Regions from separate parts of the Geodermatophilus sp. SYSU D00879 genome, predicted to be linked through region 1. Evidence: riboswitches for the same ligand, from Rfam matches in the RefSeq annotation. Region 1 holds a riboswitch; each other region holds the start of a gene.
The links. Region 1 has a riboswitch for cyclic di-AMP ahead of ACI79B_RS09800 (transglycosylase family protein). Riboswitches for the same ligand answer to the same signal wherever they lie in the genome.

Region 2: linked by a shared signal. The riboswitch ahead of ACI79B_RS07285 (NlpC/P60 family protein) and the one ahead of ACI79B_RS09800 (transglycosylase family protein) in region 1 are both predicted to bind cyclic di-AMP.
Region 3: linked by a shared signal. The riboswitch ahead of ACI79B_RS12690 (aggregation-promoting factor C-terminal-like domain-containing protein) and the one ahead of ACI79B_RS09800 (transglycosylase family protein) in region 1 are both predicted to bind cyclic di-AMP.
Region 4: linked by a shared signal. The riboswitch ahead of ACI79B_RS05825 (C40 family peptidase) and the one ahead of ACI79B_RS09800 (transglycosylase family protein) in region 1 are both predicted to bind cyclic di-AMP.

What each region holds. Positions count from the first base shown of each region.
Region 1 covers NZ_JBJGZF010000005.1:245,815-249,490, reverse strand. Annotated here, with positions in the region: gene treY (malto-oligosyltrehalose synthase) at 1-1,610, shown strand, start outside; cyclic di-AMP (ydaO/yuaA leader) riboswitch at 1,858-1,992, shown strand; gene ACI79B_RS09800 (transglycosylase family protein) at 1,996-2,613, shown strand; gene treZ (malto-oligosyltrehalose trehalohydrolase) at 2,724-3,676, shown strand, end outside.
Region 2 covers NZ_JBJGZF010000004.1:14,282-17,957, forward strand. Annotated here, with positions in the region: gene ACI79B_RS07270 (transglycosylase domain-containing protein) at 1-351, shown strand, start outside; partial or broken gene ACI79B_RS07275 (YhjD/YihY/BrkB family envelope integrity protein) at 375-1,193, opposite strand; gene ACI79B_RS07280 (hypothetical protein) at 1,240-1,479, opposite strand; cyclic di-AMP (ydaO/yuaA leader) riboswitch at 1,666-1,806, shown strand; gene ACI79B_RS07285 (NlpC/P60 family protein) at 1,818-2,918, shown strand; gene ACI79B_RS07290 (hypothetical protein) at 3,093-3,278, opposite strand; gene ACI79B_RS07295 (DUF3817 domain-containing protein) at 3,381-3,676, shown strand, end outside.
Region 3 covers NZ_JBJGZF010000008.1:119,431-123,106, reverse strand. Annotated here, with positions in the region: gene ACI79B_RS12700 (LLM class flavin-dependent oxidoreductase) at 1-157, opposite strand, end outside; gene ACI79B_RS12695 (hypothetical protein) at 415-1,314, shown strand; cyclic di-AMP (ydaO/yuaA leader) riboswitch at 1,466-1,626, shown strand; gene ACI79B_RS12690 (aggregation-promoting factor C-terminal-like domain-containing protein) at 1,905-2,813, shown strand; gene ACI79B_RS12685 (class I SAM-dependent methyltransferase) at 2,821-3,480, shown strand; gene ACI79B_RS12680 (SDR family NAD(P)-dependent oxidoreductase) at 3,504-3,676, shown strand, end outside.
Region 4 covers NZ_JBJGZF010000003.1:34,386-38,061, forward strand. Annotated here, with positions in the region: gene ACI79B_RS05815 (D-alanyl-D-alanine carboxypeptidase family protein) at 1-953, shown strand, start outside; gene ACI79B_RS05820 (hypothetical protein) at 1,065-1,352, shown strand; cyclic di-AMP (ydaO/yuaA leader) riboswitch at 1,512-1,694, shown strand; gene ACI79B_RS05825 (C40 family peptidase) at 1,711-2,919, shown strand; gene ACI79B_RS05830 (M48 family metallopeptidase) at 3,083-3,676, shown strand, end outside.

The DNA of each region.
Region 1 (3,676 bases):
TCGACCACCCCGACGGCCTGGCCGACCCAAAGGGCTACCTGGACCGGCTGGCCGAGGCCTCGGGCGGCCGGTGGACGGTGGTCGAGAAGATCCTCGAGCCCGGGGAGGACCTGCCGGAGAGCTGGCGGGCGGCCGGCACCACCGGCTACGACGCGCTGGCCGAGGTCGACGACGTCCTGGTCGACCCGGCCGGCGAGGCGGCGCTCACCGCGCTGGACACCGAGCTGTCCGGCCGGGCGGTCGACTACGGGCAGCTGGTGCACGCCTGCAAGCGCGAGGTCACCGACGGGATCCTCGGCTCCGAGGTCGCCCGCCTGGTGCGGGTGATCGGCGAGCTGCCCGGCGTCGACGTCGAGACGGAGAAGGAGGCGCTGGCGGAGCTGCTGGCCAGCTTCTCCGTCTACCGCACCTACCTGCCCGACGGCCGCGAGCACCTCGACGCCGCCGTGGGCGACGTCCGCGACCGCCGTCCCGACCTGGTCGCCGCGGTGGACGCGCTGCACCCGGTGCTGGCGCAGGCCGGCACCGAGGCGGCCACCCGGTTCGAGCAGACCAGCGGCCCGGTGATGGCCAAGGGCGTCGAGGACAGCGCCTACTACCGCTGGGCCCGGTTCGTGGTGCTCAACGAGGTCGGCGGCGACCCGGCGCGCTTCGGCAGCACCCCGGAGGAGTTCCACGAGGCGCAGGCGCGGCGGCTGGAGCGCAAGCCGGAGTCGATGACGACGCTCACCACGCACGACACCAAGCGCAGCGAGGACACCCGGGCCCGCCTGGCCGTCCTCGCCGAGGTGCCGACCGAGTGGGCGGACCTGGTCCGCGGCTGGCTGTCCCGCCACCCGCTGCCCGACCGGCCGCTGGCGCACCTGGTGTGGCAGAACCTGGTCGGCGCCTGGCCGCTGTCCCGCGAGCGGGCGCACGCCTACGCCGAGAAGGCCGCCCGCGAGGCCGGGCGGTCGACGACGTGGACCGACGTCGACGAGGCGTTCGAGGCGCAGCTGCACGCGATGGTCGACGCCGCCTTCGACGACGAGGCGACGAACCGCGAGATCGAGGCGTTCGTCGCGCGGATCGCCCCGGCCGGCCGGTCCAACGGGCTGGCGCAGAAGCTGCTGCAGCTGACGATGCCCGGCGTCCCGGACGTCTACCAGGGCACCGAGCTGTGGGACCACTCGCTCGTCGACCCCGACAACCGCCGCCCGGTCGACTACGACGAACGGCGCGCGCTGCTGGCCCGGCTCGACGGCGGGGAGGTGCCCGAGGTCGACGAGACCGGCGCGGCCAAGCTGCTCGTCGTCTCGCGGGCGCTGCGGCTGCGGCGGGACGACCCCGGGCTGTTCACCGGCTACACCCCGGTGGCCGCCACCGGGTCCGCCGCGCAGCACGTCGTCGCCTTCGACCGTGGGTCCGGAGAGCAGGGCGGCGCGGTGACCGTGGCGACCCGGCTGCCGGTCGCGCTGGCCGCCGGCGGCTGGGGCGACACCGCGCTGGCGCTGCCGACCGGCGCCTGGCGCGACGTGCTCACCGGCACGCGGGTCGTCTCCGACGCCGGCGGCGCGCCCGTCGGCGAGCTGCTGGCCCGGCTGCCGGTGGCCCTGCTCGTCCGAGAATGAGACGCAGGTCACGGCGGCGCCGGCCGGCGCCACCGTGACCTGCGACTCCCCCCGGCCGCCGGGCGCGGGCCGCCGCGGGGACGCCGGGCGACACGCCGTGACGGGTGGGGCGGGTGTGCCGTCTCGTGATGCGGCCGTTACCTTTGCCCCGCACGCGGGCCAATGACAGCCGCGTGCCGGAGCCGGTCCGCCGAACCCCGTCCGCCGGGCTCCGTTCCTCCTGCACAGCCAGGACGGGGGTGGGGGACCCACTTCGGCGCCTGCACCGCGGTCACGGGGGGACCGGACGCAGCGCCTCGGGGTGAAGCCGCGCTCTGCGCGGCCGGGGCACCGATCGCTCCGAACCCGACAGCTCACCTCGCAGGCGGCGGATCGGAGATCCCGCATGCGCACGTCCACGTCCCTGCTCCGCCGTGCCCTCGTGACGACCGGCGTGGCCGCGGCCGCGATCGGCGTCGCCGCCGGCCCGGCCTCGGCCGCCGCCCCCAACGACTGGGACGCCGTCGCCCAGTGCGAGTCCAGCGGCAACTGGAGCATCAACACCGGCAACGGCTACTACGGCGGCCTGCAGTTCAGCCAGTCCACCTGGGCGGCCTTCGGCGGCACCGAGTACGCCGCCCGCGCCGACCTGGCCACCAAGGCGCAGCAGATCGCCGTCGCCGAGCGCACGCTCGACGTCCAGGGCCCGGGTGCCTGGCCCACCTGCGGCAAGGGCCTGAACCCGGACGCCCCGGAGGCCGGCTCGCCGGCCGCCGCGCCCGCCCCGGCCGCGCCCGCCCCGGCCGAGCCCGCCCCGGCCGAGCCCGCCCCGGCCGCCCGGGCCGGGGAGTCCGCCGCCGGTGCCTCCGGCGGCTCGTACACCGTCCGGTCCGGCGACACGCTGGGCAAGATCGCCCGAGCCCAGGGCGTCAAGGGCGGCTGGAAGGCCCTCTGGTCGGCCAACAGCGGCACGGTCAGCGACCCGAACAATATCTACGTCGGGCAGGAGCTGCAGCTGCCGTGACCTGTGGCGGCGACCGGGGGACCCGCTCCCCCGGCCGCCGCTCGCGGTTGACCGCGCCCGCAGCGGGCAAGAGGGACCGGTCAGCCGCACTACCGCTGGGAGGCCCCCGCATGTCCGCACCCGTCGAGTTCGCCGTCTGGGCGCCCGTGCCCGAGCGCGTGCGCCTGCAGGTCGACGGCACGGTGCACGACATGCGCCGCGACGACGACGGCTGGTGGCGGGCCGAGGCCGAGGCCGGCCCGGAGTCCGACTACGGCTACCTGCTCGGCGACGACGACACCCCGCGTCCCGACCCGCGCTCGCGCCGCCAGCCCGACGGCGTGCACGGGCTGTCCCGTCGGTTCGACCCGTCGGCGTACGCGTGGGGCGACAGCGCCTGGACCGGGCGCCCGCTGGCCGGCGGCGTCGTCTACGAGCTGCACGTCGGCACGTTCACCCCCGAGGGCACCCTCGACTCGGCCATCGACCGGCTGGGCCACCTCGCCGACCTCGGCGTCGACTTCGTCGAGCTGCTGCCCGTCAACGGCTTCGACGGCACGCACAACTGGGGCTACGACGGCGTCCTCTGGTACACGGTGCAGGAGAGCTACGGCGGCCCCGCGGCCTACCAGCGGTTCGTCGACGCCTGCCACCAGCGCGGGATCGGCGTCATCCAGGACGTCGTCTACAACCACCTCGGCCCGTCGGGGAACTACCTGCCGCTGTTCATGCCGATCTTCTCGGAGGGCGGCGCGAACACCTGGGGCGAGTCGGTCAACCTGTCCGGGCCGGACTCCGACGAGGTCCGCCGCTACGTCCTGGACAACGCCCTGATGTGGCTGCGCGACATGCACGTCGACGGGCTGCGGCTGGACGCCGTGCACGCGCTGGTCGACGAGCGCGCCACCCACGTGCTCGAGGAGATGGCGCAGGAGGTCGACCGGCTCTCGGTCGCGGTCGGCCGGCCGCTCACGCTCATCGCCGAGAGCGACCTGAACGACCCCCGGATGGTCACCCCGCGGGTGGCCGGCGGCACCGGCATCCACGCCCAGTGGAGCGACGACTTCCACCACGCGCTGCACGC
Region 2 (3,676 bases), on a different contig from region 1:
CCCGGCCAGGTGGTGTCGATCCTGGTGAGCAACGGCAGCGACTACGTGGAGCCGGCGCCCGAGCCCGCGCCCCCGGCCGACCCCGCACCCCGGCCGGCGCCCGCGCCCGGGTCGCCGTCCTCGCCACCCCAGGCGCCGTCGCCGCCCCCGCCGTCCCCGGAGCCGCCGCCACCGGCCACGGAGCCGCCGCCCGCGCCGGCGGCCCCGGCACCCGAGCCGCCTCCTGCGCCGGCGGCCCCGGCACCCGAGCCGCCGCCCGCGCCGGCGACCCCGGCACCCGAGCCGCCGCCCGCGCCGGCGACCCCGGCACCCGAGCCGCCGCCCGGCTCCCCCTGGCGGCCGACCGCCTGACGCCGGCCCAGCCGCTCGTCGAGGGACTGGGTGAGCAGCCACCCGGCCAGCAGGACCAGGTGCAGCAGGAACAGCCACAGGCCGATGGCGACCACCGCGCCGACGACGACCAGGCCGCCGAAGGGCGCGCCCAGGTCCAGTGGCAGGGACAGGAACAGCACGAAGCCCTGCAGGAAGCCGGACAGACAGGCGGCGGTGAACAGGGCGCCGCTGACCAGCGCGCCCCACCGGTGCCGGCCGCCGGCCACCACGCCGTAGCCCCACAGGATGGGCACGGTGAGCACGAACAGCACCGAGTAGTAGCCGACGGCGAACCGCCCGATCAGAGGCCCGGCGCCGTCCTCGCGGGCCAGGTCGGCCATGACTGTGGCGGCCAGCAGCAGCGGGTACAGCAGCAGCGGCGTGACCACGACCAGGGGCAGCGTGAGCAGCCGGCCCCGCCAGCCGGTGAGGTTCTCCCGTCGCCGGCTGAACCGCATCAGTGCCCGCCGCAGCCCCTCGCCGTACAGCGACAGGGGCAGCAGCGCCAGGGCGAAGCCCAGCAGGTCCAGCCGGACGCCGGCGTCGACCAGCCGGTCCACCGCGCCCGGCGCGCCCAGCGACCCCGGCAGCAGCTCGGTCAGCCGCTCGCTGCGCGCGCGGACCTCCTCGGCCGAGGTGGCCAGCGCGGTCAGCCGGACGGAGACCAGCACCAGCGGCACCACCGCGATGCCGGCGTAGAAGGTGAGCCCCGCGCCGATGAGCGCGAGGTCACGCCCGTGCAGCAGACGGCGGGCACCGGCCAACAGCGTCCGTGTCTCGGCCCGCACCCGGGCCGCCGTCCACCTGCGTGCCGGGCTCACCCGCTCATGCCACCAGACCGGGCGTCCCGCCGGGGCCGGGCGCCGCTCAGTCGTCGGTGCTCGCGTCGTCGGTGGTCGGGGCGTCGTTGCCGGGGTTCTGACCGGTCTCCTGGCAGCTGGCGTCGTTCTCGTTGCTGGCGTTGCCGCCGGCGGAGTCGCAGTTGGTCGGGCCGCGCGAGAAGTCGGTGTTGTCACCGCAGGCGACCAGGGAGCCGAACAGGGCGAGCGCGACGAGCGGCCGGGCGATCCGTGTCCGGGTGGCGCGCATCCGCGTGGAGGAGGACATGCAGCAATCGGTACACGTCCCCACGGGTGTGCAAACCGGCGGGGGTCGGCAACCTCCCGCAGTCGCCCGGTCACCTTGTGTGAGCGATGTAATTACACCGGGGTGATTGTCACACGCCGGTCGCGGACCTTACGCTCTGTACGTCCAACGGGGCGTTCCGTCACCAGTCCGGGTGACACCCCGCGGACGCCGTCGAGCCGGTCCTTCTCCCGTGGGGACCGGGCCGGGGACCCATCGCAGTCCTGGGGTGTAGCGCGTGTCCGTACGCGCCGGGCGACTCCACGCCCGAACCCGTCAGCTAACCCGGTAGGCGGCCTGGGAGAAGGAGAGACCGCCGCGTGGCGTCCCTGCGCACGTCCGTCCCCGGCACGCCCGCGACCGGCCGCGGCCGCCGCGCCGCCCTCGCCCTCGCCGGCGCCCTCGGCATCGGCCTCGGGCTGGGCGCCGTCCCCGCGCCGGCCGGGGCGGAGGAGCCGGCGACGGCCGCCGAGGCCGCGCAGCTGGTCGCCGCCCGGGGCCACGACCTCGAGGTCGTCACCGAGCAGTTCAACGAGGCGCGCGAGGCGCTCGCCGCCCAGCAGGCCGCCGCCGACGCCGCCGCCGCGCAGCTGGCCACCGCCCAGGCCGCCGTGGACACCGCGCGTCAGCAGGTCATCGGCATCGCCCGGTCGGCCTACACCGGCGACAGCATGGGCTCGCTGCAGGCGCTCATGACCAGCGAGGACGCCGACGAGTTCGTCAACCGCGTCACGCTGCTGCAGGGCGTCGCCGGCTACCAGGGCGAACTGCTCGGCCAGGCCGTGACCGCCACCGACACCGCCACCGCCGCGCAGACCGCGGCCGCCGAGGCCGCCGCCGAGGCGCAGCGCCAGTACGACGCCGTCGCCGCCCAGCAGGCCGACCTCGAGGCCCAGATCGCCGCCTACCAGGCCGACTACGCCCAGCTGAGCGCCGAGGAGCGGCGCGCCGCCCTCGACGCCGCCGCCGCGGCGCACGCCTCCGAGGACTCCCGCGCCAGCCGCGACGAGGACCGCGAGGAGCCCGCGACCGCCGCGGAGGAGCCCGCCACGGCCGCCGCGCCGGCCAGCGGCGTCGCCGGCATCGTCGTCTCCACCGCCATGGCCCAGCGCGGCGACCCCTACGTCTGGGCGGCCGCCGGCCCGGACGCCTTCGACTGCTCCGGCCTCACCCAGTACGCGTTCAAGGCCGCGGGGATCAGCCTCCCGCACTCCAGCAGGATGCAGTCGACGATGGGCACCGCGGTCTCCCGCGCCAACCTGCAGCCCGGGGACCTGGTCTTCTTCTACAGCCCGGTGAGCCACGTCGGCATCTACATCGGCAACGGCCAGATGGTGCACGCGCCGACGTCGGGCGACGTCGTCAAGGTCGCGAGCATCGACGCGATGGGCGGCTACGCCGGCGCCCGCCGCATCGGCTGACGCGCGGAGTCAGCCGCTCGGGAGCCCCGGCACCCCATCCTCGGGTGCCGGGGCTCTGTCCGTCCGGACCTGCTGCAGCAGGCCCCAGACGAAGGCGGCCGTCGCGCCGGAGGGCAGCCGCACCTCCCGGCGGGTGACCACCCGCGGGTCCACCCCGGGCCCCGGGCAGGCCGCTCACGTCGGCCACCACGTGCTCCCACACCCGCAGCCGCCCGTCGGCCGCCGGCGGGACCGGGGAGCCCGGGCCCGCACCAGGTGCTCGTGCAGCACGCTGCCGCCGGGGCAGAGCACCTCCCAGCGCAGGTCGGCCATCCGGCGCAGCAGGACCAGGCAGAACTCGCGCCGCGCCGGACCCCGCACGGCCCGACCCTGCCACGCACGTCACACCCCCCGACCGGGACGTCGGCGTCCGCTGCCGCGTTGACCCTGCGGACCCGCCCCCGACCCGAGGACCGCGCACCGATGAACCCCCGCACCGTCGCCCTGGCCTTCCGCGCCGTCGCCGTCGCCGAGGCCCTGTCCTGGATCGGCCTGCTCGCCGGGATGTACGTCAAGTACGTGCCGGAGACCTCCGAGGTCGGCGTCCAGGTGTTCGGGCCGGTCCACGGTGCGGTGTTCGTCGCCTACGTGGTCGTGGCCCTGGTCGCCGCGCGGGTGCTCGGCTGGTCCCGGTGGACGACGCTGCTCGCGCTGGCCGCCTCGGTCCCGCCGCTGGTCACCGTCGTGTTCGAGCGCTGGGCCGGGCGCACCGGGCGGCT
Region 3 (3,676 bases), on a different contig from region 1:
CGCCGAGCGCGAAGACGTCGAGGCCCACCTCCTCGGCCTTCTTCGCGATGGTGACGACGGCCTTGATCCGCTCCGCCTCGCTCGGCGTCCGCCCCGTCGTCGGGTCGGTCGTGACGTCGCTGACCGTGAAGACCCCGAACTGCATCTCGTGCTCCATGTGGTTGAGAGTGCAACTACTGTACCCGGCCCAACGACCCGCCTCCGCCGGGCATTCCCCGCGGGGGCCGTGACCGTACTGAGACCTCTCGACCGCGCACAGTGACCAGCCCGGCACGTCCGGGCGCGACCGGTCCGCACGTCCCGCGCGCGCCCGTGTCGGCCCGTTCGGCCGCACCCGGCGGGTGGAACTCTGTGATCACCCACGCCGGCGTGCCGGTGGGGGACCGGATCGGAGCGCACCGAGGGGGAACCGGGATGTCGCTGCGGGGACAGGGAGCTGCTCCGGACAGGGCCGGGGACGGCCCCGCCGAGCCGCCTCCGGGACGCGGGCTCGACGGCCTGCTGGGCACCGGACCGGTGTTCACCGGGGCGGTGCGCGGCTACGACCGCCTGCAGGTCGACGACTACGTCGCCTGGGCGGAGACGGAGTTGCTGGTCCTGCGCCGGGAGAACGAGCACCTGCTCAGCCGCTACGCCGCCGCGTCGGCCGAGCTGCAGAACGCCCGCCGCCGGCTGGCCCAGCTGGTCCGCGAGCGGCAGAGCCTGCCCGGCCCCGAGGACGCCGCGGCGATGATGCGCCGGGCCGAGGAGGCGGCCGCCGCGCTGACCGCCGCCGCCGAGGAGGAGGCCGGGCGGATCCGCGCCGAGGCGCTCACCGAGGCGCAGGCCCGGCTGTCCGGGGTGGCCGAGATGCGCGAGGCGGTGCTCGCCGCCCGCGAGCAGACCCGCAGCGAGGCCGCCGCGATCCTGGAGGCCGCGCGCCGCGAGGCCGCCCGGCTGGAGGAGGGGGCCGCCGCCGAGCGCGCGCGGCGGGACCGCGAGGCCGCCGAGGCGCGGGCACGGGCCGACGCCGAGGCGCTCGAGCGCCGGTCCGCCGTCGAGGCCGAGCTCGAGCCGCTGCGCGACGAGCGCGACCGGGCGCGCGACTGGCTGCGCCTGCTGACCGGGCAGCTGGACGAGGCGCTCGCCGTCGTCACCGGGGTCGTGCCCGACGACGTCCACGCCCTCGGCGACAAGCGGGGGCTGCCCCGCCTCGGGGAGGACCCGGCGCCCGAGCCCCGCGCGGGGGCGCGGCCGGCGCCGTCCGCCACGGACGTGTCCGACGTGACACCTCTGCACGGGCCCGGCCGGCCCGAGGTGGCCGCGGCCTCCTGACCAGCGGCGACGCGGAGGGGCGTTCCGGTACGGGACAGTCCGTACCACGCGTCACGGCCGCACCTCCGGCCACGACCGTTGTCACGAACCGGTAACGACCGTACGGTGGCTTGCGTCCGGCAGGTCGTCAGGTCCCCGTCCCGGGGAGCCCGGCCGGACGCCGCCGAGTCGTGTCCGCACCCGTGGACGCGAGCCGGGGACCCACCGCAGTACTGGGGTGAATCGCGCCCGCCGAGCTCCGGCCCGGCACGCGTAGGGCTCCTTCCCGCCCGAACCCGTCAGCTAACTCGGTAGGCGGCTCACGGAAGAAACGGAGAGTCTCCGCATGCCCCGCCTCCGGGCCGAAGCGGCCCGCAGGTGCAGCTGCCCGCGCGCACACCGCGCCCCCGCGTCCGCCTGACGCCGGCCGCCCCTGCCCTGCCGCTCCCTGCGACGACGTCGCCGGGGACCCCGTAACGCCACACCCCCCAGACCCGCGCCGCACCCGCACGCCCGAGGTCCGCCTCCGGGCCGCTGCCGCGCGCACTCTCCCTCGGAGCCCTCACCCCCTCATGTCCCGCCACGTCCAGAACACGCCTGCCGACGCCCCCGTGACCGTCGAGCTCGCCACTCCCGACGCCATCGACGCCACCGCCGACACCGCCACCCGCGAGCTGCCCGCGCTCGCGGACGCCGCCGAGCCGGCCGCCGAGGCCCCCGCCCGCCGGCGCCTGTTCCGCCGCGGCAGCCCGCCGCTGGGCCCGCGCCGCCCGGCCCTCCTGCTCGGCGCCGCCGCGGCCGGCGCGCTGATCGTGGGCGTCGTCTCCACCAGCGGCCCCGCTGCCTCCGCCGGCACCGACACCGCCGGCACCACCGGCACCGCGGTCAGCGTCGCCGACGAGCTGGGCATCCCGCAGCAGCAGGCGGCCGCGCAGGCCGCGACCGGCCCCGACCTGACGACGCTGGCCGACGTCGCCGCCTCGCGCGCCGAGCGCAGCGCGCAGGAGGCCGGTGTCGCCCAGGCGCAGCTCGCCGCCGAGCAGGCGGAGCGCGACCGCCAGGCCGCCGAGGCCGAGGCCGCCCGCGTCGCCGCCGAGCAGGAGGCCGCCCGCGTCGCCGCGGAGCAGGAGGCCGCTCGCCAGGCCGCCGAGGCGCAGGCCGCCGCCGAGGCCGCCGCCGCGCAGCAGGCCGCCGAGGAGCAGGCCGCCGAGGAGGCCGCGCCGGCCGCGCCGTCCGGCTCCTTCAAGGACTACGCGCTGAGCAAGGTCGGCAGCGGCGAGCAGTTCTCCTGCCTGGAGAAGCTGTGGGGCAAGGAGAGCGGCTGGAACCCCAACGCGCAGAACCCCACCAGCACCGCCTACGGCATCCCGCAGTTCCTGGACTCCACCTGGGCCAGCACCGGGATCGCCAAGACCTCCGACGGCTACCGCCAGATCGACGCCGGCCTCATCTACATCGAGCAGCGCTACGGCACGCCGTGCGACGCCTGGGCGCACTCGCAGGCCACCGGCTGGTACTGATCCCCAGGTGATCCAGCGAGGGCCGGCCACCCGGGTGGTGCCCGCGGGGTTCGTCCGCGCGCACACCCAGGTGCGCCGGCCCTCGCTCGTCCCCGAGGTGCGGCTGCACGTCGCCGACGACGTCGTCGCCCTGTGGGAGGCGATGGAGACCGCGGCCGGCGGGGCGGGGGAGGAGCCGCCGTTCTGGGCGGCCGCCTGGCCCGGCGGGCAGGCACTGGCCCGCCACCTGCTCGACGCCCCCGCCACCGTCGCCGGCCGCACGGTGCTCGACCTCGGGTCGGGCAGCGGCCTGGTCGCGGTGGCCGCCGTCCTCGCCGGCGCCCGCCGGGTGCTGGCCAGCGACGTGGATCCCTTCTCCCGGACGGCGGTCGGTGTCAACGCCGGCCTCAACGGCGTGACCGGCATCAGCGTCACCGGCGACGTCCTCGACCGCGAGCCGCCGGCCGTCGACGTCGTCGTCGCCGGCGACGTCTGCTACGACCGGGAGATGACCGGGCGGGTGCTGCCCTTCCTCGACCGGGCGCGGGCCCGCGGCTGCGACGTGCTGATCGGCGACCCCGGCCGCCCGTACCTGCCGCACGAGCGGCTGGAGCCCGCCGCGGTGTACGAGGTCCCCGAGACCGAGGGGCCCGGGCTGCGCCGGACGACGGTGTGGCGGCTGCCCTGAGCGCCGCCGGATACGGTCGCCGCGTGCGCCCCTACGCCTTCACCGGTACCGCCGTCGTCACCGGGGCGGCCAGCGGCATCGGCGCCGCGCTCGCCCCGCGGCTGGCCGCCCGCGGCACGGACCTCGTGCTGCTCGACCGCGACGCCGAGCGCCTCGAGGGCGTCGCGGCGGCGGTTCGCGCGGCCTCCCCGGGCCG
Region 4 (3,676 bases), on a different contig from region 1:
CGGGGCTCACCCCGGTCGGTGCGGCCGCCGGCGGCGCCCAGCGCGGCGCCGCGCAGCTGCCGCGCCAACCGGTGTCGCTGCTCGTGCTGCCCGCCGAGACGCTGGCCGCGGTCACCGCGGCGATGGACGCCCTCGGCCGGCCCTACGCGCCGGGGACGGCCGGCCCGGACTCCTGGGACTGCGGCTCGCTGGTCTCCACCGTCTACCGCGACGCCGGCATCGACCTGCCCGGCGACCAGGCCGGCCTGTTCGCGGTCACCACGCCCGTCGACCCGGCGGACGTCCTGCCCGGCGACCTGGTCTTCCTCGGCACCCCCGAGGCAGGCCTCGGGCACGTCGGCATCGCGCTGGACGCGCAGACCATGCTCGCCGCCGACGCGCGGGCCGGCGCCGTCGTCGTCCGCCGGCTGCCCGCTGACCAGGTGCTGCACGTCGGCCGGCCGAGCCTCGGCCCGCGGCCGGAGGCGCCCGCCCCCGGCCCGGCCGGCGGCGCCCTGCGGGTGGAGTGCGGCAACACCGTCTACCCGCCGAGCTTCGACGGCGCCCGGGCCTGGGGTGGCTACCCCAACGGCCTCATCCCGCCCAGCGCGCTGTGCCCGATCGGGGTGGGCGGCCACTCGCTGCGCTGCGACGCCGCGGCGGCCTGGCGGGCGATGAGCGCGGCGTTCGCGTCGGCGTTCGGGCAGCCGCTCTGCATCACCGACTCCTACCGCACCTACGCCGCCCAGGTCCGGCTCTACGGGGAGAAGCCGGCGCTCGCCGCGGTCCCGGGCACCAGCAACCACGGCTGGGGGCTGGCGGTCGACCTGTGCGGCGGCATCGACGGCTTCGGCACGCCGCAGTACGCGTGGATGGTCGCCAACGCCGGCCGGTTCGGGTGGCTGCACCCGACCTGGGCCGACCCCGGCAACGGCCGCGAGGAGCCGTGGCACTGGGAGTACGCGGGCGGCTGAGCCGGGACTGTCGGTGGCCGTCCCTAGCGTGCCGGGCAACCGACAGGGAGACCCGTCCCGACCGCGGCCCGGCACCGGGCGGCGCGGCCGGGGCACCGGAGGGACACGGCCATGCTCATCGACTGCGACTCGTGCACCGCGCGCGGCGCCGGCTGCGCCGACTGCGTCGTCACCGCCCTGCTGGGCGCCCCGCCCGCGGAGCGGGACACCGGCCCCGTGCTGCTGCCGGTGCCCCCCGTCCCGGCGGCCCGGACCGCCGACGGCGTCCTGCCGCGCCCGGGCGTCGTCGTGGAGCTCGACGACGTCGAGCGGCGGGCCGTGCGGGCACTGGCCGAGGGTGGCCTGGTGCCGCCGCTCCGGCACCGGCCGTCGCGGGACGGGCGCCGGCGCACGGGCTGACCGGCGAGGACCACCCGGATCGGGTACTCACCGGAGTGGCGCGGCTGCTGACCGTGTGTGTTCTCACAGTCCACGCACCCCTCGTTTGTCACAACTGCATCACGTCCGTACTGTGGCGCCGTCCGGCCGGGTGGTCGTCACCCGACGCAGGGGTGACCTCGGCCGACACCGCCGAGTCACCGGACGCCCCTCCCCGGAGGTGCGCGAGGTGAGCCGGGGACCCACCGCAGCACTGGGGTGAGTTCTCGTGCGCGCCGGTCCCGACCGGGGCGCACGAGATAGGGCACGTCTTCCCAGCCCGAACCCGTCAGCTAACTCGGTAGGCGGTTGCTGAGGAAGAAACGGAGAGCCGCCGCCCGTGGCGACCCCCCGCCCCGTCCTGGGGCATGCACGCGAGAAGTCCACATCCGCCACCCGCACCGCCGGGCCACACCGCCCGTCGCGGGCCCGCCACCTCGGCCGGGTCACCCTCGTCGGCACCACCGCCGCGCTGACCCTCGGCCTGCTGTCCGGCACCGCGGCCGCCGACCCCGAGCGGGCCGGCACCCCGGAGCAGGCCGCCCAGCTCGCCGCCGAGGCCGGCCACCGGCTCGAGGTCGTCACCGAGCAGGTCAACGAGGCCCGCGAGGTCCTCGCCCAGCAGCAGGCCGCCGCCGACGAGGCCGACCGGGCCGCCGCCGAGGCGCAGGACCAGCTGCGGGACCTCGACGGCCAGATCCGCCAGGTGGCGCGCAGCGCCTACACCGCCGGCAACGGCGACGGCTTCGCCGGGCTCGACCTGCTGATGACCAGCGACTCCGCCGAGGACTTCGTCGCCTCGCTGGCCACCCTCGGTCAGATCGCCGACCACACCACCTCGGTCCTCGACGAGGTGGACGAGGCGGCGGCCGCCGCCCGCCAGGCGCAGGCCGACGCCGAGGCCGCCGAGGCCGAGGCGCAGCGCACCCTCGACGACCTGAGCGCCCAGGAGGCGCAGCTCCAGGACGACATCGCCGACTACCAGGCGCAGTTCGCCGCGCTCACCGAGGCGCAGCGGCAGGCGGCGCTCGCCGCGCAGGAGGCCGGCCTGGCCGCCGGCGCGCAGGCGGAGGCGGGCGACGAGCCGGCCGGCGGCTCGCGCGGCGACAGCGCTCCGACCGTGGCCGGCACGCAGGCCGCGGCCCCCGCTCCGGCCCCCGCTCCGGCCCCGGCGCCGTCGGCGGGCAGCGGCGGCAGCGGTGCCGCGCAGACGGCGGTGCAGACGGCGCTGGCCCAGGTGGGCGACCCCTACGTGTGGGGTGCGGGCGGGCCAGACGCCTTCGACTGCTCGGGCCTGACCCAGTACGCCTACGCGGCGGCCGGGATCAGCCTCCCGCACTCCAGCAGCATGCAGTCGCGCATGGGCACCGCCGTCTCGCGGGCGGACCTGCAGCCGGGCGACCTGATCTTCTACTACAGCCCGGTCAGCCACGTCTCGATGTACATCGGCAACGGCCAGATGGTGCACGCCTCCACGTCGGGGCAGCCGGTGAAGGTCGTGTCGGTCGACTCGATGGGCGGCATCACCGCGATGCGCCGCGTCGCCTAGACGAAGGACCACCCTTCCCCAACGCGCAGGCGGAGGGTTCCTGGAGGGCGGCCGTTCCAGCACCCCACGGGCCGAGGGCCGGTGACCCGTCCGGGTCGCCGGCCCTCGGCGTCCGTGGAGGGGAACCGCGGTGCGGCGCCGGCGCGCGCCTAGGATCGGCCGGGTGAGCAGGGCGGGCGGGACGAGCACCCGCCCCGGCCCCGCGGCCACCCGCCCCGACCGCACCGGCTCCCGCCGCGCCGCGCTGCTGGTCGCGCTCGTGCTCGGCGCGGCGCTCGTCGTCGTCATCGCCATCCGCACGCCCTGGACGCTGCTGCCCACCCCGCCCGGCGGCGCGTCCCCGGTCACCGACGACGCCGGGCTGCCCGCCGAGGTCGTCCGCCGCGCCGAGGCCCTCGCCGCCGACATCCGTCCCGCGTCGCTGACCAACCTGGTGCTCGGGCTCGCCGTCTCCGCGCTGCTCGGCCTCACCCGCCTGGGCAGCCGGCTGGTGACCGCGGTCGGCCGCGCGGGAGGCCGCCGCCGGCCCCTCACCGTGCTGCTGGGCACGGTCGCGCTGGTGGTCGTCGGCCGGCTGGTGACGCTGCCGATCTCCGCCTACGGCGAGGTGGTGCGGCACCGCTACGGGCTGTCCACGCGCTCCTGGCCGCTGTGGCTGCGCGACGTCGCGGTCTCCACCGCCATCGACGCCGGGCTCACCGCCCTCGGCCTGCTCGTGCTCGTCGCGCTGGCCCGCCGCGCGCCGCGCACCTGGTGG